4 regions of the Streptomyces sp. NPDC047079 genome follow, and region 1 is predicted to be linked to each of the others. Evidence: riboswitches for the same ligand, from Rfam matches in the RefSeq annotation. Region 1 holds a riboswitch; each other region holds the start of a gene.

Region 1 (7,596 bases):
GTCGAGTCCTGGGTCACGGGCGACAAGCGCGAGCACCACATCCTGGACCGCCCGCGCAACGCGCCGACGCGTACGGCCTTCGGTGCCGCCTGGATCGCGTGGTACTTCGTGCTGTTGGTCGCCGGCGGCAACGACCTGTGGGCCACGCACTTCCACCTGTCGATCAACGCGATCACCTGGTTCGTCCGCATCGCCTTCTTCGTGGTGCCGGTGCTCGTGTTCATCGTCACCAAGCGGATCTGCCTCGGCCTTCAGCGCCGCGACCGCGACAAGGTGCTGCACGGCCGTGAGTCGGGCATCATCAAGCGGCTGCCGCACGGTGAGTTCATCGAGGTCCACGAGCCGCTCAGCCAGGAGCAGCTGCACACGCTCACGGCGCACGAGCAGTACAAGCCGGCCGAGATCGGCCCGACGGTCGACGAGAACGGCGTCGAGCGGAAGGTCAAGGGCCCGGAGAAGCTGCGTGCCAGGCTGAGCAACGCCTACTACGGGGAGAACAACCAGATCCCCAAGCCCACGGTCGAGGAGTACAAGGAGATCACGAGCGGCCACGGCCACCACTGATCGCTGCGCGCGCCACGCCACGGTCGAAGGGCCCCGTCCTCCTGGACGGGGTCCTTTGCCGTGTCCCGGGCTGGATAGGGTGGACCTGTTCGGAACGTGCGTCCCCGACCGGGACATCGACCCAGGAGCGGCTTATGAGCGCTGTGACCCCCGCTGGAGGCGACACCGCGGCGGGCCGTTCCTGGCCCCAGGTGCTGAACGGGCTGCTGGACGGCCGTGACCAGAGCGCGGACGACACGGCCTGGGCGATGGACCGCATCATGCGCGGCGAGGCGACGGACGCGCAGATCGCCGGGTTCGCGGTGGCGCTGCGCGCCAAGGGCGAGACGGTGGAGGAGATCACCGGACTGGTCCGGGCGATGTACGAGCACGCGAACGTCATCGAGGTGCCGGGGCCGACGGTCGACATCGTCGGGACGGGCGGTGACGGCGCGAGGACCGTGAACATCTCCACGATGTCGTCGATCGTGGTGGCCGGCACGGGAGCCAAGGTCGTCAAGCACGGCAACCGGGCCGCGTCCTCCGCGTCCGGGGCCTCGGACGTGCTGGAGAAGCTCGGCGTCAATCTGGAGCTGCCGGTGCGGCGGGTGGCCGAGGTCGCCGAGGAAGCCGGGATCACCTTCTGCTTCGCGGTGAAGTTCCACCCCGCCCTGCGGCATGTGGCCGCGGCGCGCGGCCAGCTCGGAATCCGTACGACGTTCAATGTCCTGGGCCCGCTGACCAACCCGGCGCGCGTGAAGGCGCAGGCGGTGGGCGTCGCGGACCCGCGGATGGCGCCGATCGTGGCGGGCGTCCTCGCCGAACGCGGCAACTCGTCCCTGGTCTTCCGGGGCGACGACGGACTGGACGAGCTGACGACGACCTCGACGTCGCGGGTGTGGGTGGTCCGTGACGGCAAGGTCACCGAGGAGGCCTTCGACCCCCGGGACGCCGGCATCGAGCTGGTGCCGGTGGAGGCGTTGCGCGGGGCTGACGCCTCCTACAACGCCGACGTGGCGCGGCGCCTGCTGAACGGGGAGACCGGGCCGGTGAGGGACGCGGTGCTGCTGAACTCCGCGGCGGCGCTGGTTGCCCTGGAGCCGACACAGGCCCCGCTGACCGAGCAGCTGCGCGCGGGGATGCAGAAGGCGGCGGAGTCGATCGACTCGGGGGCCGCGAGGCGGACGCTGGAACGCTGGGTGGCCGCGAGCAACCGGTAGTGCCCCATGGCGTTGGGGAGCCCGGCCCGGCCGGGCTCCCCAACGTTCCCGCCCCGTCCCCCCTTGCCCCCGCCCTACCGGCGCGGAGGGATGCCGTATGTCCCGGCATCCGGACAGAGGTTGCGGTCGGGTGATCACCTCACGTAGCGTCCTGCCCAGGTCATGAGCGACAGCCACTCGGCCCCGGCCGGCTGTCCGGCAACCCTCCGTCCGTGGCGGGGTGCCCCGGGTGAAGACCGGGCCGCAGGCAGCGAGGTCTGCGGCAAGCGCGGACCCCTCGCACGCTTGGGATGAGCGTGGGGCCAGGGGTCCTGGTCGTTCGAGGGAGCCTTCCGTGAGCAAGCGAATGCGCTAGGGCCGCAGAGCCCCGCCTCCGCATCCCCCTTTTCACCCTTTCCCGTGCCGTTGACGCAGCCGCGCGCCGCCCTGCGCGCCGTCCGGCGCGGTGATCACCTACGCCTTCACGGGAGTGCACCCATGTCCGTCTCCGCCCTTGCCGTCGACCAGTCCGTTTGTGCCCCGCTGCCCGTTCTGGGCCGGGATGTCAGCGTCCCGCTCGTCACCGGCGGCGAAGTCACCTACGCCGCGCTCGACTACGCGGCCAGCGCCCCCACGCTCCAGCGGGTCTGGGACGACGTGGCGGCGTACGCGCCGTACTACGGCAGCGTCCACCGGGGCGCCGGGTACCTGTCGCAGCTGTCCACGGACCTCTTCGAGAACGCGCGCCGGACCGTCGCCGCGTTCCTCGACTGCCGCGAGGAGGACCAGGTGGTCTTCACCCGGTCCACCACCGACTCGCTCAACCTCCTCGCAGCCACCCTGCCGGCCGGCTGCCAGGTCTTCGTCTTCGAGACCGAGCACCACGCCTCGCTGCTGCCCTGGCGGGACGCCCGCGTCACCTTCCTCGACGCCCCGCGCACCCCCCAGCAGGCCGTACGGACCCTGGAGCGCGCCCTCGCGGACCGTGAGCCCCACGGACCGGCCCTCGTCTGTGTCACCGGTGCCTCCAACGTCACCGGCGAGCTGTGGCCCGTACGCGAGCTTGCGGCGGCCGCCCACGCCCACGGCGCCCGTATCGTCCTGGACGCCGCCCAGCTGGCCCCGCACCACCCCGTGTCGGTGAGGGACCTCGACGTCGACTGGGTCGCCTTCTCCGGCCACAAGCTGTACGCCCCGTTCGGCTCCGGCGTGCTGGCGGGCCGCGCCGACTGGCTGCGCGAGGCCGAGCCGTACCTCGCCGGCGGCGGCGCCAGCCGCAAGGTCACGCGGCGCACGGACGGGGGAGTGGACGTGGAGTGGCACGAGACCGCGGCCCGGCACGAGGCCGGTTCACCCAACGTCATCGGCGCCTACGCCATCGCCTCCGCCTGCAAGGCCCTCACGGAAGCGGGCTTCGACACGCTCGTCGCCCGTGAGCAGTACCTCGTCCGCAAGGTCAGGGAAGGGCTCGCCCAGGTCCCGGAGGTCACGGTCCTCTCCCTGTTCGGTGACGACGCGCCCCGCGTCGGCGTCCTCTCGTTCGTCGTCGAGGGCTGGAACAGCTCCCATTTCGCCGCCGCGCTCTCCGCCGAGTACGGCATCGGTGTCCGTGACGGCCTCTTCTGCGCCCATCCGCTGGTGCGCACCCTGCTCGGCAGCGACCCTGGGACCCAGGGCGAGTGCGGGGCCCCCGAGGCCGCCCCCGGAGAGAAGTCCCTGAACGCCATCCGCGTCAGCTTCGGCGCGGGCACGCCCGACGAGCACGTGGAGCGTTTCGTCCGGGCGGTCGGGGAGATGGTCCGGGACGGCGCCCGGTGGCAGTACCGCACGCAGGACGGGCGGTGCGTCCCGGCGGTGTGACCGCGGGCCCTGTCGCCGTACCCCCTGGTCGTCGAGCTAGTTGTCGAGTCCGATCGCCTGGTCGTCGAGCTAGTTGTCGAGCCCGATCGCCTGGTCGTCGAGCTAGTTGTCGAGCCCGATCGCGAACGCCGCCTCCAGGTCGTGCTGGGAGTACGTGCGGAAGGCGACGTGCGTGTCCGTGCCGAGGACGCCCGGGATCTTGCTGATCCGGCCGGGGATGACGTCCGCAAGGTCGTCATGGGCCTTCACCCGGACCATGGCGATCAGGTCGTAGGTGCCGGTGACGGAGAAGACCTCGCTGACGGAGTCCAGCGCGGCGATCGACTCCGCGATCTCGGGGATCCGGTCCACGCTGGTCTTGATGAGCACGATCGCGGTGATCACGGCTGGTGTTCTCCCTCAGGGGCCTGGGCTGGTGGTTTCACCCTACTCGTACTGCCATAGCGCACCCACGCGTACAGGAAGCCCAGCGCGAAGCCCACGAGATGGGCCAGATAGGCCACGCCCGGGCCCTGGGAGGCGCGGCCCGCGGCGATCCACTGGAGCGTTGCCCAGAAGGGCAGCACCACCCAGGCGGGGAAGCGCAGCGGCAGGAAGAAGAGGAAAGGGAAGAGACTGGTCACCCTGGCTCCGGGGAACAGGAACAGGAACGCGCCGAGAACCGCGGAGATCGCCCCGGAGGCCCCGACCAGCGTCTGTGCGGAGTCGGCGTTGGCCGCCGCGTACCCGAGCAGCGCGAGAAAGCCGCAGCCCCCGTAGAACAGGGCGAACTCCAGATGGCCCATCCGCTCCTCGGTCATCGCCCCGAAGACATAGAGGAACAGCATGTTGCCGAGCAGATGCACCCAGCTGCCGTGCACGAACAGTGCCGTCGCGGGCGTGAGGGCGGCCCGTGGGGCCCCGCTGAACAGTTCCGTGGGGACCACCCCCCAGCGGGTGAAATAGGCCCGCTGGGCGGCGAGCAGCTCGTCGCCCCTGCCGTACGCCGGATTCAGGCCCGAGGCCGGTCCCAGCGCGAAGATCAGACAGCACAGGGCAATCAGTCCGTACGTCACGGGCGCCGACTGTCCCCGCAGCGCCCTGCCGACCGTACTGCTCCAGGTGCTGATCATGGGACAGAGCATGGCGTAACGGGATCGATCCGCACAGAGCGCCTCGCCGCGGGATACGGGCGGGCGGCGACTACCCGCCAGGCCGTAGGGTTACGAGCCACACGCTCCAGGGAAACTGGCGCATCACGGAGACTGGAAGAAGAGGGAAGAGCAGCCACGATGACGGTTCCCCTGCCGACCGAGACGACCCGCTGGCGCTGCATGCTCTGCGGCAACCTCACCCGGTTCGACGTGACCCGCTCGTCGAAGGTCGTCGAGTACGTGCACCTCGATCTGGCCGGGGAGCCGAAGGTCGAGGAGCGCGACGTGGTCAGTGAGACCATCGAGTCGGTGCGTTGCCGCTGGTGCAACGCCCTGGATCAGGTGGAGCTCGTGGACAGGCCGGGAGCCGGCTCCTGAGGGAGGCGGCCCCGCACAGACATTGGGGTGACGGATGGCGGAGACTTCGGGCGGGGAGCCGGTCGACGGCACCGCTGAGGTGCTCGACCGCCCGCTGCCCGACGGAGTGCGCCGCCGGGTCGTCCAGATCGTCTCGGACGGCTTCGGCGGACTGACGCTGGCCGAACTGCCCGCACAGCTGCGGCAGTACGCCCGGTTCACCCCGAACCGCCGGATCAAGTTCGCCGGCAACGCCATGGCGGCGGCCCTGGAGGGCGATGCGCTGTTCCGGCAGCGGATCGCGGAGAGGCTCAGAGAGGCGCAGCCGGAACTCACCGGCGCCCTCGACTCCGGCTCGCCGCCCCCGGCCGCGGACCCGCTCGACGTGGCGGCCGCGGCCTATGTACTGCGCCCGGCGGGCTGGGTGAAGCTGGTGACCGCCGCGGGCGAGGAAGCCCAGCGGGCGGACGCCGAGCGCGCCGACGAGGAGAACCGGGCCGAGCTGGAGCGGCTGCGCGCGGAGCTGGCGGCCGCCCGCGAGCAGACCCGCACGGAGACCGAACGGCTGCGCGGGGAGCTGGAGTCGGCCCGCAAGGAAGCCGAATCGCTTCACCGCAAGCTGCGTTCCGCGCTCAGTGACGTCAAACGCGGCGAGGCCGCCCTGCGCAAGGTCCAGGGCGAGGTCGAGGCCGTGCGCGCCGAGAGCCAGGCGCAGGTGTCCGTCGCGGAGAGCGAGACCCGGCGGCTCAAGGCGCGGCTCGGTGAGGCGGAGGCCGCCCTCGAGGCCACCCGCCGGGCGGCGCGCGAGGGGCGCAGCATGGAGGACATGCGGGTGCGGCTGCTGCTCGACACCGTGCTGGACGCCGCCCAGGGGCTGCGGCGGGAGCTGGCGCTGCCGCCGGTCTCGGTGCGGCCCGCGGAGACCGTCGACGCGGTCGAACCGGGACGGATGACGCCGAAGGACATCGCCGCACGGGCGCTGTCCGAGAACGATCCCGCCATCCTCGACCAGTTGCTCGCGCTGCCGCAGGCGCATCTGGTCGTCGACGGGTACAACGTCACCAAGACCGGCTATCCGCAGATGCCGCTGGAGAAGCAGCGGCTCAGGCTCCTCGGGCAGCTCTCGCAGCTCGCCGCGCAGACCGGCGCGGAGGTCACGTGCGTCTTCGACGGGGCCGAACTGGCCGCCCCCGTGCTGCTCGCGCCGCCGCGCGGAGTGCGGGTGCTGTTCTCCAAGCCGGGCGTCACCGCCGACGAGTTGATCCGTCAACTGGTGCGTGCGGAGCCGCCGGGCCGGCCGGTCATCGTGGTCTCCACCGACCGCGAGGTGGCCGACGGGGTCGCCAGGGCGGGCGCCCGCCCGGTCGCATCGGCGGTCCTGCTCAAGCGGCTTTCCAGGGCATAACGGACTTCCCTGTCGCGCCATGCCCGTTGCGTCGAACGCCCCATGGGTCGCCTACGCCCCAAGCGTAACGTCCGCCAGGCATGCCCGAATTGGGCCGGTCATGACGCAACGTAGCGTCAATGTCGCATCACTGCACGTGAGTTCCGTGCAAAAATTGCATTGCGTGACCGGATTTTGCCCACTCAGGATTTGAACTGATCACAGCAAGGTCACTAGGGTCTGGCCTCGAACCTCCGCACGAGTGATCACTCACATGGGGTGAGTGACGGCGGAGGGCACCGCCCGCCGGCGTATCGGTAGGCGGCTGGAGGAAGAAGGAGCTCGCCCCCGTGGCGTCCCACCGTCGACCCAAGCAGCCGAGCCGTGCCCGTGTGACCGTGCTCACCACCGCCGCCGCCGCTGCCGTGGCCCTCAGCGCGCAGGCCGCCAGTGCCGCCCCCAGCGAGAAGCCGAGCAAGGACGAGGTCAAGTCCAAGGTCGACAAGCTCTACCAGGAGGCCGAGCAGGCCACCGAGAAGTACAACGGCGCCAAGGAGAAGCAGGACAAGCTGGAGAAGCAGATCTCCACCCTGCAGGACAAGGTCGCCCGGGGTCAGGACGAGCTCAACCAGCTGCGCGAGGGCATCGGCACCATGGCCAGCGCCCAGTACCGCACCGGCAGCATCGACCCCTCCGTACAGCTGTTCCTCTCCTCCAACCCGGACGACTACCTCGACAAGGCCTCCACGCTGGACCAGTTGAGCAGTCAGCAGGTCGAGGCGCTGAAGAAGATCCAGGAGAAGCAGCGCGAGCTGGCCCAGGAGCGCCAGGAGGCCTCCGACAAGCTCAAGGACCTCGCCGCCACCCGGACCGAGCTCGGCAAGAAGAAGCGGGAAGTGCAGGGCAAGCTCGCCGCGGCGCAGAAGCTCCTCAACTCCCTGACCGCCAAGGAGAAGGCGGCACTCGCCGCCGAGCAGAGCAGGGCCAGCCGCGCCAGTGAGCGCAGCGTCCTCGGCGGCGACACCGGCTCCGCCTCCAGCCGGGCCGGCGCCGCGTTCTCCGCCGCCCAGACCAGGATCGGCTCGCCCTACGTCTACGGCGCCACGGGCCCGACCTCCTT
Region 2 (7,596 bases), on a different contig from region 1:
TGAGTTCCTCACGGCGCTTGGTCGGTGCCTTGAAATGCTTGCCCAACGAGGGCATCACATGATCTCGCACCGGTGAGCCGGCTCGTACGAGGAACTTCCGGCTGCCGTTGGTGCCCGTCTCGTCAAGGAGAACTCCGCGAGCGCGGCCGATGCCGTCACCATTGGGCAGCCGGAGCTGAAATTCCGGGTAAGCGTCGGCCATGGGATCCCCCTCACATCTGCCGACCCGATCTTGCCTGCAGCGTAATGGCAGGCGCCGACAAGTCGAGGACTCAGTTGCCCGGGGCGCACAGGACCGCCAGGAGATCGGTGACCTCCAGCAGCCGGGTGTGGATTTCCGCCGGTGACGGGGGCAGTTCGTAGGTGCGGTAGTGGCACGCCGCGCTGAGCGCCGACCAGGTGGTGCGGCATCGGCGGGCTGTGGCGTGGCCCGCATACCACTCCAGGCAGAGCATCCGGTGCTTGCCGACCCGAGTCATCGACGGAGTGACACGAAGCCAGTACGTGTCCAGGGCCTGGTCGAGCGCCATGCGGAGCAGTACGGCTGCGGCACGTGCGCGCAGGCCTGGACTGAGCTACCACGAGCGTGACAACGCCCACTGCGCGCCGACGGGTCCGCTCGGCAGCCGGGCCGTCACAGCGATCCTCGATGGCCAGCAGCGGTTCACGGCACTGAACATCGGCCTGTGCGGATCTTTCACCGCGAAGCTTCCGCGGCTGTGGGCCAACAACCCGCTCGCCTACCCGAAGAAGGCCCTCTACCTGAACCTCCTGCATAGCGGCCATGACGACGACCTGGGAGTCGAGTACGACTTCCGGTTCCTGACCCCAGAGGAGGCTGCGGCCGGGACCGAAAGTGGTGACGCCCGCTGGTATCGCGTTCAGGACATGCGGGAAGCGCGCGGCATCGGGGATGTCATCCGTGCTCTTCAGCAGCACGGTGTGGCGGACAACGTCACTGCCGGCGAGGTACTGACCCGGCTCCATGAAGTCGTACACGTCACTCCGACGGTCAACTTCTTCCTTGAGGAAGCGCAGGAGCTGGACAAGGTCCTCAACATCTTCATCCGGGTCAACGCGGGTGGCGCGGTCCTCTCCTATTCCGACCTGCTGCTGTCGGTGGCCACTGCGCAGTGGGGCGAGCGTGACGCCCGTGAGACCATCCATCGCCTTGTCGACGAACTCAATGGGGTCGGCCAGGGCTTCGCCTTCAGTAAGGACCTCGTCCTCAAGACAGGGCTGGTGCTGCTGGGCAAGGGTGACATCCGTTTCAAGGTCGACAACTTCGACCGCGAGACGATGACCAGCCTGGAGAAAAACTGGTCCGACATCGAAAGCGCTCTGCGCCTCGGTGTGGCACTGCTGGCCGACTTCGGGTTCTCCGGTGTCACTCTCACGGCCAACAGCGTCCTGATTCCGCTGGCCTACTACCTCCACCGCCGCAACCTGAGTGACAACTACCGCACCTCAGACGTCTTCAGGGATGACCGCACCGAGATCCGCCGATGGCTCCAGCGCTCGCTCATGAAGTCCGGCGTATGGGGCAGTGGCCTTGACCGTCTGCTCACCGGCCTCCGCGCGACCCTCGAAAAGGAGGGCGGACAGGGCTGGCCGACCGAGGCCATAGAACGGGAGATGGCGCGGCAGGGCAAGCCGCTCCGCTTCGAGCCGACCGAAATCGAAGACCTCCTTGACCTCAGGTACGGGTCCAAGCGGCTGTTCCCCATGCTCGCGATGCTGTACCCGGGCGTCGACACCCGTGACCACTTCCAGGAAGACCACATCTTCCCGCGCAGTGTCCTGCGGTCACGGGTCAAGCTGCGCAAGGCCGGTGTACCCGAGGACGCGCTTCCGCTCATCGAGGACCGCGCTGACAGGGCGGCCAACCTGCAGCTGCTCAGAGGAGGCGAGAACAATTCGAAACAGGCCTCCCTGCCGGCCGCTTGGTTGCAGAAACACTTCCGGTCGGAGGCCGAGCGCCAAAGCTGGTTGCGCGAGTACGACGCGACCGGCCTGCCCGAGGATGTGACAGGGTTCGTCGAGTTCTACGACGTACGACGTGAGCGCATGCGACAGCGCCTCGTGGACCTCCTGGACGTGAACAGCCGCACAGTCCAGGAGCCGATCCTTGTCACACCGGAGTCCGGGCAGACCGTTCCGGACGACGAGCCCGATCCGGGGAACGAGGGGCTGTAGCGCCGGGGAAGGAAGGCAGGCTGACTTGGCTGACGACAAGGATCGGCGCAGCAAGGTCCTCAGGACGGAAATCCAGGGTGCTTCATCGCACCTACTGATCATCGGAGACCGGGCCGCCCTGAGCTGGGTGGTGACCGAGCAGCGGATGGCGTTCCCCGCGGGGCGGGCGCAGGCGGCCCGGGCGCTGGAGGAAGGCGATGAGATCTTCCTCTACACCACCCGCGGCTGCTTCCGGAATCCGACGCGAGACCTCGGGCGGGTCGTCGGCCGGGGCACGATCGCCAGTCCGGTGCGGGCCCTGGACGAGCCGGTCGTCTTCGGCGAGCGGACCTTTCCGGAGGTCTGCCGCCTAAAGGTGTCCGGCCTGGCCCGCTGCCGTGAGGGGCTGGTCCTGCGCGACCTGGTCCCGCGCCTGTCGGTGTTCCCCGACCCGGCCACGTGGAGTGTCCGCATGCGGCGCGCGTCGCTGACGCTGCCCGTGGCTGACGCCGGCCTGATGCGTGCGGAGTTGGAGCCGTTGCTGCGCCCCTACGACGAGGCGGCCGAGGGCTACCGCTGGAAGGAACCTGTGTCGGGTTAGTCCGGAGCGTCGGACACCGGCCTCCGCAGGTCGGCGGAGCGCGGAGGGCCGGCGTTTCGCCTACTCCGGGGGCGTGGGGGTCTCGGGGGTGCGGTACATCGCCTGGACATCCAGCTCCAGCTGCACGGTCGGCCCGACGACCGCGATGCCCCGGGCCAGCATGGAACGCCAGTTGAGGGTGAAGTCCTCGCGGTGCAACTCCGCCTTAGCCAGTGCCGCGCAGCGCAGTTCCTGCTCGTAGCCGCCGTTCACCGTACCGAGGTACGTCGTGTCCAGGCCCACGGAGCGGCTGATGCCATGCATGGTGAGCGTGCCGTGCAGCGTCCACTTGGAGCCGCCGCGGTAGACGAACCGGGTGCTGGTGAAGTCGATGTACGGATGACGCTCGACGTCGAGGAAGTCCGCGGAACGCAGGTGGTTGTCACGGGTCTTGTTGCCCGTGGTGATGCTGGAGGCGTCGATACGTACCGAGGCCTGGGAGTCGGCCATGTCCGGTGCGATGCGGATGCCGCCGTCGAAACGGGTGAAGCGGCCGTGGACGTGTGCCATGCCCACGTGCTTGGCGATGAACCGGATCGCGGTGTGCGGCGGGTCGAACAACCAGGTGCCGGGCGGTGGGAGTTCCAGCTGGCGGGCGGGAAGCAGCGCGATGCGCGCGGGGGCGAGGACGGCTCCGGCGACCATGTCGACGTGCTCGCGGGCGGGTGTGAGCCCCTCCGCCGCAGCCATCACGCTGTAGGAGCCCGGCGGCAGGGTCACCATGAACAGGCCGTACGGGTCGGTGGTGCCGCACGTGACGACGCGGTGGCTGTCCAGCGCCGTCACCGTGACCTCGGCACCCCCCAGGGGCTGCCCCATGGGATCGACGACCTCGCAGGCGTATGCGCCCGCGCCGGCCGGCAGGGGTACGGAGAGGCCCGGCGCGGCACCGAAAGCGGTGCGGGAACGCCGACGCCGGAGCAGTCCGAGGGCCATGCTCTTCGCCTTTCTTGAGCCGTGTCACCACCGCGAACCTCGCGGACGTGCCGACGTCCACGGTTGCCAAGAGCTTTCCTGAACTGGTTGCAGGCGCGATGAGATCAACTTTTCAACGATCATAGAACAGGCGGTGCGGAGCGGTTCCTCGCTGATGTCGACGTGCGGCAACACACTCCAGCGCGTCCGACCACCCCAATGGCCGTATTCAGCGGGCCGTATCGCGACTCCTTGGCCTTGCGCTTTGCGCCGCTGCTGTGGCGAACGGCACCCAAAATTCCCCGAGGTGTACGCGGGGCTCGCCGCTCCATCACGCGGCCCACACATTGCCCGCACGTTGGGACGACTCAGAGCCGGGGCCAGAACGCGTGGGCGGGTTCGGGCGCCCGGCATGGTCCAGCCGCAGGCGCCGCATGGCCGCACGCCGCGTGCGTCCGCGACGCCCGCTCCGGCGTCAGTCGAGTCCCTCCATCTGCCGGGAACCCTGGGCGCTAGAGATGTCGATTTCCGCCCAGACGGTCTTGCCGCCCGGCGGGTACGGCTCCGTGTCCCAGCGGTCGGCCAGGGCGGTAACTAGGAGAAGGCCACGGCCTGTCTCACTGTCGGGCCATGTCCCGAAGTCGGTGACGGCTGACGGGATGTGGTCACCCCGAGCATCGGTGACCGCGATCCGCAGCAGGCCGCCCGTACGGTCGAGGCGGAGCGCCAGGCGGAAGTCTCGGCCCTGAACCCGGCCGTGCAGCGCCGCGTTGGCCGCCAGCTCCGCAACGATCTGCTCCGCGCGCTCGACCACGGACGGTGATACCTGCCAGGCCCGCAACTCCGCAGCCGTGAGCAACCGGGCGAGCCTTGCGCCGCGACGGGTGGAGGACAGCTGTTGCGCGAAAGTCCTGGCGGCGGTGGATGCGTGGGGAATGGTCACGTTCATGAGGGCCACCGTGGGGGGCACGCGGGGGCGCACGCCAGGGGAAGGGCCCGTACGCTGCGTGAGAGTACGGGCGCATCCCCTGGACGGTACGACGGTCAGCCGTCACTGAGCCGATGCGGCAACGCCAAGGGGCTGTCAGTAATGCTCCAGGTCCAGAAGGACGTAGCAGCGGGACCAGTTGACGGTCCACTCGCCACCCATCTCGTAACCGGCCTCCCGCACCTGCTCGGTCACCCGCTCCAGTACGCTCCGCAGCGCGTCCAGACTTCCGGCGTCCTCGAACATGCCGCTGGGCTCCGACACGGGTCCGCGGTACATCACATGCTCATCTCCCCAACGTGTCCCGACGAGCTCGACGGTGTGGGTGTCACCGTCGTTCTCGACCGACACGTAGTAGCTGATCTCGCCTGATTCCCCATTCGCGTCATTGCCGGAGGAATCCGCATCCGGGGTTTCGTTCGGGGAAGCTGCGGCATCACAAACGCAGGAGGACCACCAGAGACGCCAGGGCCCGACCGTGTCCCATCTTTCCGCGTCCAGCGTCCTCTGGGCGACTTCGGCGAGAAGGGCGAGTCCCCGGAGCGAGCGTCTGTCGAAGTCCGGTGGGAGCTCGCCGCTCAGGTCGAACGACGGGTCCTGCGCCATACCTCCGGGGAAGGCGTCCACGAGTTCCAGGAGGCAATCGTCGTCGCCGTGCTCCCACTCCTCAGGGTTGTCCACCTTGGCGTAGCGCTCCTTGTCCGCCTCGCTGCACCAGCAGAGACCAGGCACGCAGCAACACGTGCCGGTGGCTGTCTCGTCGGCCTGGGTGGCGTCCTCGGCAGCCTCAACCGCCATGGAAACCGGGACAGGTTCCTGGCAAGGAGAAGGTGAGGGCCGGCCCGGGGTGAGGCAGACCGCCTCCAGCCGTGCTTTTCCGATACGGCTGTTGCTCAGCCACTCAGGCACCTCGTCGCGGATGTCGACTGCCCGTGCCTGCAGTGGTTGGTCCCCGTTGCGGTAGAAGGCGATATCGCAGAAGCTGTCGAGCCATTCGTCGAAGAGCTCGTCGGTCCCCGGCCGGCCGAGGCCGCTCGACTCGGCCGTGCGGAACCGTGCCCGCGCGGCAGCGAGGTCGATGAGCGGAAGGCCTTCGCGGCCAGGCGATGTCTCGGAGGGAACGGGCATGTCAGTAGCCTCCCGGAGTCGAAGGACCCCGGTAGCGCTGTTGCCACACCCCGGTGATCTGCGGTTTCCCACGCATTTCGCGTGGCTCGGCCGTCACCCGGAGCACCTCGTCCAGGGCGGGGATGCCGTCCAGCAAGCCGGGACTTGGCGCTGGAACACACGACCGAGCGGGAAGCTAACACCCGCGTCGATCTTCCGCAACATCTCCCACAACCCTTTACTCCGGGGCGGGAGTCATGACATCTTGCGGCTCGGCCAACCGGGCGTCGCGCATGGCCGGGACAGCCGCCGGCCGACCATCTCGCCCACTGCGCGAGTGGCCTACCGGCCAGGACCACGCCCCCATGAACCCGTGGGGACGAGCACCGATCTCCCTGCACGACGTGTAAGGGGGTCCTTCGTTTCACAGGAGGCCCTTGTGCACGCCACCGACGCAACCGGTACGCCTCGTAACTGGGATCTCTACCGGACCGCGGTCGCCCACATCCGGTTCCAGGGCCGGACGGTACGAGTCGAACCGCGTCCCTGGGGCACAGCTGAAGGCTCTTTCCCGGAATCAGCCGGCAGCCGCACCGTCCACGTGATCACGGCCTGGAATCCCCGTGGGCGTACCGCTTCCGCCGACGACAACGCCCGCGCTCAGGGCCTGTTGGTCAACGAGATCCGCAGCCGTGCTCTCACCTGGTGGTCCGCCGAAGGAGGCGATGCGTGCGGCACGCACCGCGAGGAGAGCGTCGCCGTCGTCGGCCTCAGCGACGCTGCCGCGCGGGAACTCGGACGGCGTTTCGGCCAGGACGCGATCTTCGCCTGGACCCCCGACGCCTGGCGCGTGCTGGCATGCGACAACGAGGCTGCGGCTGTGAGCGGATGGGCCGCGTGCCAGAGCCGCCGGCTTGCATCGCTTCGCCCGAGCGGCGACGCCGAGCGCGACCGCTCGGACGGATCGTCGGAGCGGCACCTCGGCGAGAGCTGACATACACAGGAGATGAACCCATGGGCATGTATCCCATGCGCACGCCGGACCACTGCCCCCGCTGCGGCAGGAAGCTGGCCGGTCCGCCTGCCCAGCGGATCAAGGCCGACGGCTTCCCGGCGGAGGTGACCTACGAGACCGACCCGGTGTGCGGCGCGCGTTGGCACGTGTGGGACAAGACGTCCCCGCTGCGCCACTTGGCCTGTCCCTATGTGGAGGGCACGGGCTGACGCGGGCCGCCTCCGTACGGTGAGTCGGCGTACGGACACGTTCGGTGGACAGTACGAATTCGAGTTGGCCACGCTGGGGTGTCGATGCGGGGTTTGGTACGTGTGCACCTGGAGGTGGGCCTCGAATGACGACCGACAACGTCGAACCGGCGGCGGGAGCGGAGTGCGTACGGGAACCGGACCCGTCGGACAGCCTGCGGACGTTCGGAGCGGTCGTGCAGGCGCTGCGCGAGCATGCGGGGCTGAGCCGGGTGGAGTTCGGCGAGATCGTCCGCTTCTCCAAGCACACAGTGGAGTCAGTGGAGTTGGGGCGCCGGATGCCGGATGCGTCTTTCGTCGAGCGCGCGGAGGAGGCGCTGGGCAACACGGGGGCGCTGCGGAACTCGGCGCGGTTTCTGACTCGGGGGGAGGCGGGGCTGGCGGCTTGGTTCCGGCAGTGGGCTCGGCTGGAGCGTGTGGCGGTGAGTCTGTGTACGTATGAGTGCCGGTTGGTGCCGGGGTTGTTGCAGTCGGAGGGGTATGCGCGGGCGGTGTTCGAGGGGACCGT
Region 3 (7,596 bases), on a different contig from region 1:
GCCGGCCAGGCGGACCATGTCCGCCTGCGGCCCCTTCTGACCCTGCGAGATCTCGAACTCGACCCGCTGGCCCTCTTCCAGGGTGCGGTAGCCGTCCATCTGAATCGCGCTGTAGTGGACGAATACATCCGCACCACCGTCGACCGCGATGAAGCCGTACCCCTTCTCCGCGTTGAACCACTTGACGGTGCCCTGAGCCATGCCTAACTCCCCTATTACTGGCCCTTGCACAGATCCACACCTCGCGGATCCGGGTCAGACCTCACCCCCCAACGGTTGGGGGCGTGCGCCGGAACGCGTCGACCGCGGCTGAATGTATCTGCCCAACTGCCGTCTGCAACAGGTCAATCGGACGAGAAATCCGGGCATGACCGGTCGGGAATGTACGGAGAATTCACTCTAATTCAGGGCAAGTCGGGCCCGGCAAATGGAACGAATGGCGCAAAAACCCTGCCTACTTTGGCTACTTCTTGTCGGGTAGGCGGCAGGGACTCCGGGGTGTCCGACCGGGAAACCGGGAGCGGCTTCCCCAACTGTACCTCGCTCAACCATGCAGAATTGCCCCCTCCGTTTCTCTCACGGAGAGGGCAATTCGATGAACTCTCAGTGTTCTCGTTACTGTGGGTAACGGTCACACGGGGGTGAGTGGCCGTCAGCCGCCCGCGACCGCCGGGATGATGGAGACGCCCGCGCCGTCCGGCGTCACCGTGTCGAGGCCCTGCTCGAAGCGGACGTCGTCGTCGTCGACGTACACGTTGACGAAGCGACGCAGCTTGCCCTGGTCGTCGAGGACTCGGGCGGCGATGCCGGCGTGGTTCTTGTCCAGGTCGGCGATGACCTCGGCGAGGGTCGCGCCCTCGGCGGCGACCTCGGCCCGGCCTCCGGTGTAGGTGCGCAGGATGGTGGGGATGCGAACGGTCACGCTCATGCGAGGCCAGCCTCTCGGAAGGAGTCCAGGGTCGGACGGATCGTCGCGGTGAGGCCGGTGCCCGCCACCGCGTCCAGGGTCTTGAGACCGTCCCCGGTGTTGAGGACGACGGTCGTCTTCGTCGGATCGAGCACACCGCTCTCGATCAGCTTGCGCGTCACGCCCACCGTCACACCGCCCGCCGTCTCCGCGAAGATGCCCTCGGTGCGGGCGAGCAGCTTGATGGCGTCCACGATCTGCTCGTCCGTCACGTCCTCCACGGCCCCGCCGGTGCGGCGCGCGATGTCGAGGACGTACGGACCGTCCGCCGGGTTGCCGATCGCCAGCGACTTGGCGATCGTGTCCGGCTTCTGCGGCCGTACGACGTCGTGGCCCGCCTTGAACGCGGTGGACACCGGCGAGCACCCCTCGGCCTGCGCACCGAAGATCTTGTACGGCTTGTCCTCGACCAGCCCGAGGCCGATCAGCTCCCGCAGCCCCTTGTCGATCTTCGTGAGCTGTGAGCCGGAGGCGATCGGGACCACGATCTGGTCCGGCAACCGCCAGCCCAGCTGCTCGGCGATCTCGTACGCCAGGGTCTTGGACCCTTCCGCGTAGTAGGGACGCAGGTTGACGTTGACGAAGCCCCATCCCTCGCCGGCCGGGTCGCCGATCAGCTCCGAGCAGAAGCGGTTCACATCGTCGTAGTTGCCCTCGATGCCGACGAGGTCGCCGCCGTAGATCGCGGCCATGACGATCTTGCCCTGTTCCAGGTCGTGCGGGATGAAGACGCAGGAGCGCAAGCCGGCCCGGGCCGCCGCGGCGCCCACCGCGCCCGCAAGGTTGCCGGTGGAGGAGCAGGAGAGGGTGGTGAAGCCGAAGACGCGCGCCGCCTCGAGCGCCTGGGCGACCACGCGGTCCTTGAAGGAGTGCGTCGGGTTGCCGGAGTCGTCCTTGACATACAACCCGCCGGTCACGCCCAGCTCTCGCGCCAGGTTGTCGGCCTTGACGAGCTTGGTCCAGCCCGGGTTGAGGTTCGGCTTGTCGGCGACGTCCGCCGGGACCGGGAGGAGCGGCGCGTAGCGCCAGATGTTCGCGGGGCCGGCCTCGATCCGCTTCCGCAGCTCCTCGGTGTCGTAGCCCGAGAAGTCGTACTCGATCTCCAGCGGGCCGAAACACTCCTCGCAGGCGAAGACCGGGCCGAGGGGCACCCTGTGACCGCACTCGCGGCAGGACAGGGCCGCGGCCGGGCCGAGGCTCACGGAGTCGGTGGTGCTTCCAACTGTCTGCACAGCCATGTCAGGCGAGGCCCTCTCTCCTCATCTTCCTCACGACGCATCTCGCCGCGAGACGGATTTGGCACCTTCCCTAGCCGGGAGCCTCGCGGTGGAAGACGAGAACCGGCTGGAGGGTTGCCGGGGCTTCATCGGGCCGTGTCCCTCTGCCCCTCTGGATGAGCTGTATGCGGTTGTTTCACTGGTGATAAGCGGCGGCGACCTCCGACATGCGATGGTCACCGGCGTTGTTCAAGACTGTAACCGAAGGCCTGGACAGTTGAGACAGTCGTCCGAACCGCGAGATGGATCACCGAATGTGAGGAGCGCAGACCGTGCTGGAAGAAGTCGAGCGCTGGCTGAGCACCCGCTCCTGGTCCGTGACCGATCGCCCGCTCCACCAGATCCTGGCCGCCAAACGCACCTCGGGCTCGTCGGTCAGTGTCGTGCTGCCCGCGCTCAACGAGGAGGAGACGGTCGGTGAGATCGTCGCCGTGATCCGCCACGACCTCATGCAGCAGGTGCCGCTCGTGGACGAGATCGTCGTCGTCGACTCGGGTTCCACGGACCGCACCTCCGAGGTCGCCGCGGCGGCCGGCGCGACGGTGGTGCACCGCGACGCCGTCCTGCCGCGCATCCCGGCCGTGCCCGGCAAGGGCGAGGTGCTGTGGCGCTCCCTCCTGGTCACCCGCGGGGACATCGTCTGCTTCGTCGACGCGGATCTGAGGGAGTTCTCCTCGGACTTCGTCTCCGGGATCGTGGGCCCGCTGCTCACCGACCCGGGCGTGGACCTCGTGAAGGCGATGTACGACCGGCCCCTGGCCCTGGCCGGTGAGCGCGCCTCCGGGACGACCGCGGCGGGCCAGGGCGGCCGCGTCACCGAGCTGATGGCGCGCCCGCTGCTCAATATGCACTGGCCGCAACTGGCCGGTTTCGTGCAGCCGCTCGGCGGCGAGTACGCCGCCCGCCGCTCCCTGCTGGAGCGGCTCCCGTTCCCGGTCGGCTACGGCGTGGAACTGGGCATGCTGGTCGACGCCCTGCACCTGGTGGGCCTGGACGCCCTGGCCCAGGTCGACGTCGGCGTGCGCATCCACCGCCACCAGGACGGCCAGGCGCTGGGCCGCATGGCCGCGGCGATCTACCGGACCGCACAGCTGCGGCTGGCCCGTGGCCATCTGGTCCGCCCCGCCCTCACCCAGTTCGAGCGTATCGAGGGCGGCTTCGAGCCACGGACGTACACGGTGGACACGGAGGAGCGCCCGCCGATGGCGGAGATCGCGGAGTACGCCGACCGGCGGGCGGCCTGAGCCTTCCCCGCGGAGGGAAACGGTCCGCCGCCGCGACGCCACCGCGTTGTGCTGCTTCGCATACGGCTGAAGGGAACGTTTGAGCGTTTTCGGCTCGGGCTAGGTTTGGTGGCATGGCTTCGAATGCGGCTTCCGTTCTGGTGGCGTCCAACCGCGGCCCGGTCTCGTACGCGCTGGACGAGACCGGCCGGCTCACCGCCAAGCGCGGCGGGGGCGGACTGGTCTCCGGCCTGTCGGCGATCGGCCCCGACGCGGACGCGGTGTGGGTCTGCTCGGCGCTGAACGACAGCGACCGGGAGGCGGTACGGCAAACGGGCGGCACGCTGGACCCGGCCGACACCGGCGGTCAGCGCGTACGGATGCTCGACATCGACCCCCAGGTGCACGCCGACGCGTACAACGGCATCGCGAACTCGGTCCTGTGGTTCGTGCACCACATGCTGTACCAGACGCCGCTGGAGCCTGTCTTCGACGCGGAGTTCCGGCGGCAGTGGGCGGCCTACGAGACGTACAACCGGGCGTTCGCCGAGGCGCTGGCCGAGGAGGCGGCCGAGGGCGCGGCGGTCCTGGTGCAGGACTACCACCTCACCCTGACGCCCCGGATGCTCCGCGAGCTGAGGCCCGACCTGCGGATCGGCCACTTCTCGCACACGCCGTGGGCGCCGCCGGAGTACTTCCGCCTGCTGCCCGACGACATCGCCGCGCAGGTGCTCGGCGGAATCCTGGGCGCGGACCGTGCGGCGTTCCTCACCCAGCGGTGGGCGGACGCGTTCACGGAGAGCTGTCACGCGGTCCTCGGTCCGGGCATCGCCTCGGGCACCCGCATCGGTGTCCACGGGCTGGGCGCGGACGCCGAGTTCCTGCGCGAGCGGGCGCACCGGCCGGACGTGGCCGAGCGGATGCGGACCCTGCGCGAACAGATCGGTACGGCCCCCGACGGCAGGCCCCGCAAGTCGATCGTGCGGGTGGACCGCACGGAGCTGTCGAAGAACATCGTGCGCGGGCTGCTGGCGTACGAGGAGCTGCTCGAGTCGCATACGGAGTGGCGGGAACGGGTCGTCCACGTGGCGTTCGCGTACCCGTCCCGCCAGGACCTGGCCGTCTACCGCGACTACACGGCGGAGGTGCAGCGGGTGGCGGCGGAGATCAACTCCCGTTTCGGCACCGCCGGGTGGACTCCGGTGGAGCTGCACGTCAAGGACGACTTCGCGCGCTCGCTCGCCGCGTACCGGCTGGCGGACGTGGCCCTCGTGAACCCCATCCGGGACGGCATGAACCTGGTCGCCAAGGAGGTCCCGGTGGTCTCCGACGAGGGCTGCGCGCTGGTGCTGTCGCGGGAGGCGGGGGCGTACGAGGAACTGGGCGAGGACGCGCTGACCGTCAACCCGTACGACATCGTGGGCACGGCTCAGGCGCTGCACGAGGCGCTGTCGATGGGGCCGGGCGAGCGCGCGGAGCGCACGAAGCGGCTCGCCGCCCAGGCCACGGCGCTTCCTCCGGCCCGGTGGTTCCTGGACCAGCTGGCCGCGCTGGAGGGCTGAGGGCCGCTTCTGCCGCATACGGGCGGTCCCAGGGCGCCGGGGCCGCCGCGGCCGAGCTGCGGGCCGCGACGGCACGAGCGCCCTGTCCGTGGTGCGCCCCTGTCCGCTGTCAGGGGCGCTTCACCCGAGCCCGCCCGCCAGGGCCCGCAACAGCCCTACGACCCCTTCCGGGCCGTCGACCACCAGGTCCGCCCTGTCGGCCAGTTCCGTGACCTCCTCGCTGCCGCTGCACACCAGCAGGCCGGGCACGCCGTCGGAGCGGAGTTTGTCGACGGCGGCGAAGGCGGGGAGGTCGCCGAGGTCGTCGCCCGCGTACATGACCACTCCGGCGCCGATCTCGCGGACGTGGTCCAGCAGGGCCACTCCCTTGTCCATGCCCGGCGGGCGCAGCTCCAGGACCATGCGGCCGGGCTCGACGATCAGGCCGTGGCGGGTGGCGAGGTCGGCGAGTGGTTCGCGCAGGGCCTCGAAGGCGGCCTGTGGATCATCGGCCCGGCGGGTGTGCACGGCGACGGCCCGCCCCTTCTCCTCGATCCAGGTGCCCCGCCAGGCACCGATCTCGTCGAGGAAGCCGGGGAGTTCCGCGCGGACGGCGGCGACGCCGGGGTGCGGGGCGGGGGCGCTGACGGTGCCGGTACGGGCCTCCCAGCGTTCGGCGCCGTAATGGCCGAGGACGACGAGGTGGTCGAGGCCGGGCACCCCCGCGAAGCCGCCGTGGCGGACGGCGACGCCGGCCGGGCGGCCGGTGACGACCGCGACGGAGGCGACCTTGGGGGCGAGCGCCGCGAGGGCGGGGACCGCGTCCGGGTGGGCGCGGGCCTGATCGGGGTCCGGGACGATCGGGGCGAGCGTCCCGTCGAAGTCGAAGGCGAGGACGGCCCGCTCGGGCCGCGTGAGGATGGCGTCGAGACCGTCGCGCCCGGCCGCAGTGGCGGGCGTCGGCAAGGAGTCCGTGTGGCTGCCCATGCAACGACCCTATCCGCGCGGCACCGGATGCACGCCTGCCGCAGCCCTGCGGGTCCGCTCGCGCGTGGCTGGCGGCGCTGTCCGACCGGCCCCGTCAGCGTTCTGTGCGGCGGACCTCGCGGACACGGCGGAGGCGGTTGACGGTGACCGGGGCGTGGGCGAGGGCCCTCGGGTCGTCGAGGAGGGCGTTGAGCAGCTGGTAGTAGCGCACGGGGGCGAGGCCCAGCTGCTCCCGGATGGCCCGCTCCTTGGCCCCCGGCCCGGAGAAGCTGCGCCCCTCCAGCGCGAGGACGGCCTTTTCCCGGGGATTGAGCTGTTCCATGGGGGAACGGTAGCCCCAGGGGCCGACAGAGCGGACCGCTCAGCCGGCCGCGCTGTCCGCCGTCACCGCCGCCCGCTGGATCTGGCCCAGGATGGCCGACGGGCTGCCGCCCGGGTCGACCGCCTTGCCGATCTGCTTCTTGATGTTCGCGCTGACGCCCGCCCAGGACGTCTTACCGACCGGGTACAGCTCCGAGCTCGGCAGCTGCTCCAGGAAGGGCTCCAGGTCCGCGTCCCTCGACGACGCCGCCATCGTCTCCTGCGCCGAGTTGGTGACCGGCAGCAGGTCGTACTCCCGTGAGAAGTCCAGCACGTTCTTCTCGTCGTACACGTAGTCGAGGAATGCGCGGATCTGGTCCTTGTGCCGGTTCTGCTTGAAGGCCGTCATCCAGTCGGCCACGCCCATCGCGGACTTCGCCCGGCCGCTGACCCCCGGCATCGGGACCATGCCGAACTTCACGCCCTTGTCACGGGCCATCTTCATCAGGGAGGGGTGGCCGTTGAGCATGCCGACCTCACCGCGCGTGAACGCGGCGAAGGCGTCGGCGCGGTTGAGCCGGCCGGGCGCCACCGGACCCGTCAGCCCCTTGCCGACCAGCTCCTCCTTCAGCCAGGTGAAGGTGCCCACGTTCTGCGCGGAGTCGATGTCGTAGGAGCCGAAGCCGTCCAGGTAGCCGCTGCCGCCGCTGAGCAGCCACTGCATCGTCTCGGCCTGGGCCTCCTCCGGGCCGAGCGGCAGCGCGTAGGGGAACTTCACGCCCCTGGCCTCGAGCGCCTGCGCATCGGCCGCCAGACCGCTCCAGGTCGCGGGCGGCTGGATGCCCGCCTGGGAGAACAGCGTCTTGTTGTAGAAGAGCAGCCGCGTGGACGCGGCGAACGGCATGCCGTACTGCGTCCGGTTCACCTTGCCCGCGTTGCTCAGCTCCGAGGCGAAGTCCGCCTGGACCGGGATCGAGAGCACCTCGTCGGCCTGGTAGAGCCTGCCCGCCGCCGCGTAGTCCGCGTACGCCCCGATCTGCGCCATGTCGGGCGCGTGGTCCGCGGCCACCATCTCCTTGACCTTGCGGTCCACGTCGTTCCAGGAGTAGACGCTGACCTCGACCTTGATCCCCGAGTGCTCCGCCTCGAAGTCCCGGACCAGCCTGTCCCAGTACTTCTTGGAGCTGTTGGCCGAGGAGTCCCCGTAGTCCGCGGCCACCAGCCGCAGCGTCACGTCCCCCGAGCCGGACGCGCCCGAGCAGCCCGCCAGTACCACCGTCACGCCCAGTGCGGACACCCCC
Region 4 (7,596 bases), on a different contig from region 1:
CTCGGCGGCATCGACAACCGCGGCAGCCACTTCTACCTGTCCCTGTACTGGGCGCAGGAGCTGGCCGGGCAGACGGACGACACGGAGCTGGCGAAGGCGTTCGCCCCGCTCGCCGAGGCGCTCACCGCCAACGAGCAGAAGATCGTCGACGAGCTGATCGCCGTCCAGGGCAAGCCGGCCGACATCGGCGGCTACTACCAGCCCGACCCGGTGAAGGCCTCCGAGGTCATGCGCCCCTCGGCGACCTGGAACCAGCTGCTGACGTCGCTCGCGTAAGCGCCGTCGGCGCGGCACCCGCACCGGTGTGACCACCGCCCCGGCCGGATCGGATCCGGCCGGGGCGGTGGTATGTCCGCTCGCTCGTCCTCCCGGTCGGCGACGGCACCGCGGAGCGCGGCCGGGCCCGGCGGGGTGAGGGCGCTACGACGCCGCCCGCCCCGCCGGCGTCCCGGCGTCGGGGTGGGCCAGGCCCAGATGGTCGCGCAGAGTCGTGCCCTCGTACTCCGTGCGGTACACACCGCGCTCCTGAAGCAGTGGGACCACGGTGTCCGCGAAGTCGTCGAGTCCGCCGGGGGTGATGTGCGGGACGAGGATGAAGCCGTCGGAGGCGTCGGCCTGGACGAAGGCGTCGATGTCCCGGGCCACGGTGGCCGGGGAGCCCACGAAGGTCTGGCGGTTGCCGGTGTGGATGACCAGGTCGCGGATGGACCAGTGGTGCGCGGCGGCCAGTTCGCGCCATTCCCGCGCGGTGGCCAGTGGGTCACGGTACATCCGCACCTGGGCGCGGCCGGGCGCGATGGTGTTCTCCCCGGGCAGCGGGTCGATGTCCGGGAGTGGGCCGTCCGGATCGTAGGCGGACAGGTCGCGGTTCCAGACGAACTCCAGGTGCTTGATCGCGGTGGCCCCGCTGACCTGGGCCCGCCGTACCTCGTGGGCCAGTTCCTCGGCCTCCGCGTCGGTGTCGCCGAGGACGAAGGTCGCCGCGGGCAGGATCAGCAGCTGGTCGGGACGGCGGCCGTACGCGGCGAGGCGGCCCTTGACGTCCGCGTAGAAGCTCTGGCCGGACTCCAGGGTGCTGTACCGGCTGAAGATGGCGTCCGCGCTCGAGGCGGCGAACTCCCGGCCCTCCTCGGAGTCCCCGGCCTGGAAGATCACCGGGCGGCCCTGGGGACTGCGGGGGACGTTGAAGCGCCCGTGGATGTCGAAGTGCTGCCCGTGGTGGACGAAGGCTCCGGCTTTCGCGTCGCGCAGGAAGACGCCGGTCGCCCGGTCGGCGACGATCTCGTCGCCGTGCCAGGAGTCGAGGAGTTCGTTCGCCGTGGCGAGGAACTCCTTGGCGCGGGAGTAGCGCTCCTCCTGTGGCAGGAAGCCGCCGCGGCGGAAGTTCTCGCCGGTGAAGGCGTCCCAGGAGGTGACGACGTTCCAGGCGGAGCGTCCGCCGGAGAGGTGGTCGAGGCTCGCGAACTGGCGGGCCACCTCATAGGGCTCGTTGAAGGTGGAGTTGATGGTGCCGGTCAGGCCGAGGCGGTCGGTGACGGCGGCCAGCGCGGCGAGCACGGTGAAGGTGTCGGGGCGTCCCACGACATCCAGGTCGTAGATCTTTCCGTCCTGCTCGCGCAGCCGTAGCCCCTCGGCGAGGAACAGGAAGTCGAACTTGGCGCGTTCGGCGGTCTGTGCGAAGTGCGCGAACGAGCTGAACTCGATATGGCTGCCGGCCTTCGGGTCGCTCCACACGGTGGTGTTGTTGACGCCGGGGAAGTGGGCCGCGAGGTGGATCTGCTTGAGCGGCTTGCTCATGGTTCGTCGGGTTCCTTCCGGCTCAGGCGGCGGGCGCGGCGTAGCGGTTGGCGGGTCGGACGAGTCCCAGCAGCCCGCGCAGGGTGTCGGCCTGGTAGGCGGTACGGAACGCGCCGCGGCGCTGGAGTTCGGGGACGAGACCGCGGGTGATCCGCGGCAGGTCGTGCCCGGCGACGGCGGGGCGCAGCCGGAAACCGGACAGCCCGGCCGACTGCAACTCCTGAAGGTGGTCGGCCAGTTGGGTGGGAGTGCCGGTGAAGTTCGGGGCGTCGCCGGTGTACGGCTCCCCGGCGAGGGCATCGAGACGCTCCCGGCGGGCGGTGGCCTCGGCGGGGTCGTCGTCGAGGAAGACGACCAGGTCGCCGAAGAGGTGCAACGGCTCCTCGGCCCGTCCGGCGGCGGCCTGTTCGGCCCGGACCTCCGTGACGATCGCGCGGGCCTGCTCGATGCCGTGCGGGGTGACATAGCCCAGGTCGGCGGAGCGGGCGAGGAGCCGGAACGGCACGCTCTGGTGGGCGAGCGCGGTCACCGGGGGCTGGCCCTGGGGCGGGCGCGGGGTGATGGAGGGGCCCTTGACCCTGAAGTGGCGACTCGCGAAGTCGATGTAGTGGAGCTTGTCGCGGTCGATGAACCGGCCGGTGGCCACGTCGCGGATCTCCGCGTCGTCCTCCCAGCTGTCCCAGAGCCGGCGCACGACCTCGACATGGTCGGCGGCCTCGTCGAAGAGGTCGGTCAGCACCTCCTGGGCGCCGGGGCTGTCGTAGCCGTCGATACGGGGCAGGGTGCGGCGGCCGAAGTGGGCGGCTTCGCCGGGGCGCGCGCTGATCCGGACGCGTACGCCCGCGCGACCGGTGCTTACGTAGTCGAGGGTGGCGATCGCCTTGGAGATGTGGAACGGCTCTGTGTGCGTGACGACTACGGTCGGCACCAGCCCTATGTGTCGCGTCAGTGGTGCGATGCGGGCGGCGATCAGTACGGCGTCGAGCCGTCCGCGGACCTGGTCGGTGCGCTCGTCCGGGTCGAGTGCGTGCGACGACTGCGGGCCGAGCCCGTCCTCGATGGTCACGAAGTCGAGCAGACCGCGCTCGGCCTCCGCGACCAGGTCGGCCCAGTAGCCGGCGGTGAACAGGTCCCGGGGCCGGGCCTCCGGCTCGCGCCAGGAGGCGGGATGCCAGCCGGTGCCGTCGAGGGCCACGGCGAGGTGCAGGGGGGCGGGAGAGGTTGAGGACACGAGTGGGTGCCTTCCTGGATGTCCGTAAGGAGAGTGGACGGACCCTCGCGGGAGCAGTGCGGCCTCGGCCGGCCGCATGGCGCGAGGGCTTCGCCGGGGATCAGGAGTTGTCGAGCGGCAGGCCCGGAGGGTTGGTCTCCGACTTGGCCACGGCCTCGTTCGACAGGTTCCAGGCTGCCAGCCACTGGGCGTACTGGCCGTTCTCGATCAGGTGGTTGATGGCATCGGTGACCGGCTTCGCCAGGCCGCTGTCCTTCTTCGACGTCGCCGCGATCAGCCCCTGGAGCGTCTCGCCGGCGCCGGACAACGTGCCCGCGTTGCGGGTGGCCCGAGGCGTGTGCGCGCCCTGGGTGATGTGGTACGCGATGGACGGGTTGGGGCCGAGGTACGCGTCGATCCTGCCGCCGGCCAGCGCCAGATGGAGGCTGTTGTTGTCCTGGAAGTACTTGACGGTGAGCTTCTTGCCCTCCTTGGCCAGCTTCGCCTTCCACCCCAGGAGGATCCGCTCCTGGTTGGTGCCGGAGCCGACGGAGACGGTCTTGCCCGCGAGGTTCTCGTAGTCGCCGTCGAAGTTCCAGGTGCTCTGCTTCGGCACCTCGAAGGCGAGGTTGTCCTCGCGGTAGGAGGCGAACTCGTACTTCCTCTTGCGCTCTTCGGTGTCGGTGACGTTGGAGAAGGCGATGTCGACCTTGCCGCTGTCGAGGCCGACGAAGAGGTTCTCCCATGTCGAGTTCCTCACCTCCGGCTTGAGGCCGAGCACGGCGGCCACCAGACGTCCGAGGTCGGGTTCGGCGCCGGTGAGGGTCTTCTGGTCGCCGCCGACGTACGCGAGCGGCGGGAGGCCGGAGGGCAGGGCGCCGACGCCGATCTGAAGGGTGCCTCTCCTGCGCAGGGCCGCGGGCAGTTCGGCGCTGATCGACTTCACCTCGGACACCTTCAGGGTGGTCTGGCGGGCGGCGCCGTTGGAGAGCTGCCCCACGGCGACCGTGCCGGAGGCCGCGTTCTCCGTGGTGGTGGCGGCGTCGCTGGTGCCCCCGCAGGCGGCGAGCCCGGCTGCGAGGGTGACGACGGCGGTGCCCGCGGTGAGGCCGCGGCGGAAGCGGGTGCGGAGAGTGAGGGTGCGCATGGCTGTCCTTGTTCGGTGAGCGGTGGGGAGGGACACGAAAGGCCTGGGGGGAACGCGGACCGGGCGGTCCTCTCGCTCCAGGGGGGCGGTGAGGGGAGGTGTGGTCAGAGCACCTTGCTCAGGAAGTCCCTCGTCCGCTCGTGCCGTGGGCGGTCGAGCACCTGGTCCGGCGGTCCCTGTTCGACGATCCGGCCGCCGTCCATGAAGACCACCCGGTCGGCGACCTCACGTGCGAAGCCGATCTCGTGGGTGACGATGACGAGGGTGGTGCCGCCGCGGGCCAGGTCCTTGATGACGGCGAGCACCTCGCCGACGAGTTCGGGGTCGAGGGCGGAGGTGGGTTCGTCGAAGAGGATGACTCCGGGGCGCAGGGCGAGCGCGCGGGCGATGGCCACGCGCTGCTGCTGACCCCCCGACAACTGCCGGGGATAGGCCCGCTCCTTGTCGGCGAGTCCGACCCGCCCGAGCAGGTCGCGGGCCAGCTCCTGGGCGTCCGGCTTGGTCAGTCGGCCGGTCGCCACCGGGGCGGCGGCCACATTGTCCAGCACGGTCAGATGGGGGAAGAGGTTGAAGTTCTGGAAGACGAATCCGATGCGGCCGCGCTGGGCCAGGATCGCCCGCTCGCTCAGTTCCTTCAGGCGGTCGCCGTGCCGGCGCACGCCGATGGGCTCGCCGTTCACGCTGACGTAGCCGCGTTCGGGCTTCTCCAGGTGGTTGATCACCCTCAGCAGGGTCGACTTGCCGGAGCCGGACGGGCCGAGGATCACGGTCACCTCGCCCGGCCGTACGGTCAACTCGATGCCGTCCAGCACCCGGTGGGCGCCGAACGACTTGTGCACGTCGTGGACCTCGACGGCGGCGGGGCGGGTGCCCGGTGTCCCGGTGGTCATACGGCGGCCTCCTCGCGCGCGCGTTCCCGCAGGTCGTGAAGACCGTTGCGGAGCTTCTGGAAGGGGGTCGGCGGCAGGGACCGGGTGGCGCCGCGGGCGTAGTGCCGCTCGACGTAGAACTGGACGACCGACACGAGGCTGGTGAGGATCAGGTACCAGACGGTGACGACCAGCAGCAGGGGGACGATGTCGCCGGGGTAGGTGCTGCCCATGGTCTGCGCGGAGCCGAACAGGTCCAGCAGCGAGACGTAGAACACCAGCGAGGTGCCCTTGATCAGGCCGATCAGCTGGTTGACGTAGTGGGGGATGATGGATCTGAGGGCCTGCGGAAGGACGATCCTCTTGAACTGGTAGCTCCTGGGCAGCCCGAGTGCGGCGGCCGCCTCGTGCTGGCCCTGGTCGACGGAGAGGATGCCGCCGCGGACGACCTCCGCGGCGTAGGCCGCCTCGTTCAGGCTCAGACCGACGACGGCGACGACCATGTCGGTGGCGAGCCGTGACTCGTCGAAGGTGAAGAAGGCGGGGCCGAAGGGGACGCCGATGCTCAGCGTCCTGTACAGCGCGCCGAAGTTGTAGAGGAAGATCAGCACCACGATCAGCGGTATGGAGCGCAGCGCCCATACATAGATCCAGCTCAGCCCGCGCAGCACGGGGCTTTGTGACAGCCGGGCCAGCGCGAGGAGGATTCCGCCGAGCAGCCCGAGCACCGCGCTGAACGCGGTCACTTCGAGGGTGATGAGCAGTCCGTCGAGGAGGGTGGGGCGCAGAAACCAGTAGGTGAAACGGTCCCACTGGTAGAAGGGGTTGGACACCAGTCCATGGACGAACTGGGCCATCAGTACGAGCACGACGGCGGTGGCGATCCAGCGGCCCGGCCGGCGCAGGGGCAGCACCCGCTGGGCCCTCGGGGGCCCCGCGGCGGTCTCGTCGGGCGGCGACGGGGCGAGGGACACGGCGGCGCCGGGGGATTCACTCATGGCAGGCTCCAGCGGAGTCGGACGCCCCGGGGCGGCGCGCGCCGCCGCACGACCGGGCGGCGGGGACCGCCGGGAGTGAGGGGGCGTGGGAGGCGCACGGGACCAAGGGCGGGACGGAAACGTGGGCGGACCGCGGCGGCGGTGCGCGTCGGGGATGCGGAACGCCGTCAGGCGTGGCGGCGGGCAGAGCCCGGGGTGGTACACAGTGCGCTGTTGACGCGGAGCAGGTCGACGGAACGGTTCGCGCACAGCAGGACGCAGCCCCGGGGCCGCGGAGCGGCTGTCCTCGAAGCTGCGTACATCACTGCCACCGTCACTGTTCCGGGCCCGGGGGCCACGCGCTTACCGAAACGTCATCCGGTCGGGTCGTCACCTGGGGCACCCCACCGCGGTGCGAGGGTTGCCGGTCAGCCAGCCAGGGCTTGTCGCCGACGCTCATGACCTTTCTGGCCGTAAGTTAAGGCAGGCGCCCCGAGCGCTGTCAACGGGCGTCCGTCACGTGATACGTGGCGCGGCGCGCCGCGCGTCCGTCAACAGGGCCGTGCCGCCGTGCCCTCGGGAAGGTGCGCCGCCCAGTCCAGGATCTGCACCGCAGCGCCCGCGGCCTCGAGTCCGCGACAGTGCGCGTGATGCCGGCGGGCGATGCCGTCGAGGTCCAGGTGTGGTCCGAAGGCGGGGTGGGCGGCCAGCCGGCGGGCGTAGGACCACAGGTGCGGGTGGTCGGCGACGCGATGCACCGCGGCCGCGTCCAGGTGCCAGCGGTGCACGGTGTCGAGTTGCACCAGGCTCACCCACAACTGCACATCGGCGGCGCTGAGTTGTTCAGGCAACAGATACCCCTGACGGGCCAGCCGCCCGTTGAGTGACCCCAGGGTGCGCAGCAGCGAGGTGAGCGCGGCGTGCCGCTCCTCCTCGTCGGCGTCGGCGCGTCCGGCGCGCTGGGCGGCCGCTTCGATGCCCTGGGCGCACAGGCGCTGGACACCCTCGATCTCCGCGTCGGCGCCCTGGGGGTAGAGCGCGGGGCGGCCCGCGCCGAAGCGGTGGGCCAGGTCGCGCATGATGTCGGAGGCATGGGTGCTGACGATCCGGCCCGACCAGTCGTCGCTGAGCACCGGCGCCACGGCGGCCGCGGAGTAGCGATGGGCGCTCGCCTCGTACAGGGGGCGCAGTGCCGAGTGCTCGCCCCTGGGCCCGTCGGGCACCGCGGGCAGCAGGGTCACGGGGAGGACCTCGTCGAGGCCGAGCAGGCTGTGGGTGATGGCGATCCGCAGGGACCGCGGACAGGACAGGGACAGGTGGAGGCGGTAGCGCCGCGGTACGGCGTAGTGGCCGCTGCGGGCGTCACGGCCGATCCTGCCGCGGAAGGCGGGGGCGGGTTGGGCGGACGGGAGCGCGGTCAGGGCATGGGCGGACATGTCTCTCCCCGGGGTTGGTTGCGCGAAGGTGCGAGGGGGCGGCCCACGGGCGGGCGGGGCTCCCCGGCCGCCGGGCGACGGGGTGGGGCGCGGGCCCGGCACCGCCGGTTCAGCGCAGGGGACCGGATGCGCTGCAGACACGCAGCAGATCGATGTGACG

What was found. Region 1 has a riboswitch for S-adenosylmethionine ahead of ABZ823_RS11660 (aminotransferase class V-fold PLP-dependent enzyme). Riboswitches for the same ligand answer to the same signal wherever they lie in the genome.
Region 2: another riboswitch for S-adenosylmethionine. It lies ahead of ABZ823_RS15660 (hypothetical protein); the one in region 1 lies ahead of ABZ823_RS11660 (aminotransferase class V-fold PLP-dependent enzyme).
Region 3: another riboswitch for S-adenosylmethionine. It lies ahead of thrC (threonine synthase); the one in region 1 lies ahead of ABZ823_RS11660 (aminotransferase class V-fold PLP-dependent enzyme).
Region 4: another riboswitch for S-adenosylmethionine. It lies ahead of ABZ823_RS26495 (amino acid ABC transporter permease); the one in region 1 lies ahead of ABZ823_RS11660 (aminotransferase class V-fold PLP-dependent enzyme).

The regions. Positions count from the first base shown of each region.
Region 1 covers NZ_JBEYUZ010000006.1:167,920-175,515, forward strand. Annotated here, with positions in the region: gene ABZ823_RS11650 (cytochrome bc complex cytochrome b subunit) at 1-564, shown strand, start outside; gene trpD (anthranilate phosphoribosyltransferase) at 699-1,763, shown strand; SAM riboswitch class IV at 1,922-2,038, shown strand; partial or broken gene ABZ823_RS11660 (aminotransferase class V-fold PLP-dependent enzyme) at 2,241-3,642, shown strand; gene ABZ823_RS11665 (Lrp/AsnC ligand binding domain-containing protein) at 3,705-3,986, opposite strand; gene ABZ823_RS11670 (rhomboid family intramembrane serine protease) at 3,983-4,714, opposite strand; gene ABZ823_RS11675 (hypothetical protein) at 4,874-5,113, shown strand; gene ABZ823_RS11680 (NYN domain-containing protein) at 5,148-6,497, shown strand; gene ABZ823_RS11685 (NlpC/P60 family protein) at 6,827-7,596, shown strand, end outside.
Region 2 covers NZ_JBEYUZ010000010.1:10,616-18,211, forward strand. Annotated here, with positions in the region: gene ABZ823_RS15630 (DUF4357 domain-containing protein) at 1-202, opposite strand, end outside; gene ABZ823_RS15635 (hypothetical protein) at 273-530, opposite strand; gene ABZ823_RS15640 (DUF262 domain-containing protein) at 529-2,196, shown strand; gene ABZ823_RS15645 (hypothetical protein) at 2,222-2,776, shown strand; gene ABZ823_RS15650 (YceI family protein) at 2,837-3,751, opposite strand; gene ABZ823_RS15655 (ATP-binding protein) at 4,206-4,679, opposite strand; gene ABZ823_RS15660 (hypothetical protein) at 4,815-5,846, opposite strand; SAM riboswitch class IV at 5,902-6,011, opposite strand; gene ABZ823_RS15665 (DUF3293 domain-containing protein) at 6,265-6,819, shown strand; gene ABZ823_RS15670 (hypothetical protein) at 6,840-7,049, shown strand; gene ABZ823_RS15675 (helix-turn-helix transcriptional regulator) at 7,175-7,596, shown strand, end outside.
Region 3 covers NZ_JBEYUZ010000012.1:54,772-62,367, reverse strand. Annotated here, with positions in the region: gene ABZ823_RS17800 (cold-shock protein) at 1-201, opposite strand, end outside; gene ABZ823_RS17795 (MoaD/ThiS family protein) at 653-928, opposite strand; gene thrC (threonine synthase) at 925-2,205, opposite strand; SAM riboswitch class I at 2,224-2,367, opposite strand; gene ABZ823_RS17785 (glucosyl-3-phosphoglycerate synthase) at 2,517-3,488, shown strand; gene ABZ823_RS17780 (trehalose-6-phosphate synthase) at 3,602-5,029, shown strand; gene otsB (trehalose-phosphatase) at 5,150-5,995, opposite strand; gene ABZ823_RS17770 (DUF3263 domain-containing protein) at 6,090-6,317, opposite strand; gene ABZ823_RS17765 (extracellular solute-binding protein) at 6,357-7,592, opposite strand.
Region 4 covers NZ_JBEYUZ010000028.1:21,400-28,995, reverse strand. Annotated here, with positions in the region: gene ABZ823_RS26520 (NADP-dependent isocitrate dehydrogenase) at 1-276, shown strand, start outside; gene ABZ823_RS26515 (NtaA/DmoA family FMN-dependent monooxygenase) at 421-1,797, opposite strand; gene ABZ823_RS26510 (LLM class flavin-dependent oxidoreductase) at 1,820-3,028, opposite strand; gene ABZ823_RS26505 (ABC transporter substrate-binding protein) at 3,129-4,154, opposite strand; gene ABZ823_RS26500 (amino acid ABC transporter ATP-binding protein) at 4,259-5,044, opposite strand; gene ABZ823_RS26495 (amino acid ABC transporter permease) at 5,041-6,021, opposite strand; SAM riboswitch class IV at 6,355-6,464, opposite strand; gene ABZ823_RS26490 (glutathione S-transferase C-terminal domain-containing protein) at 6,552-7,436, opposite strand.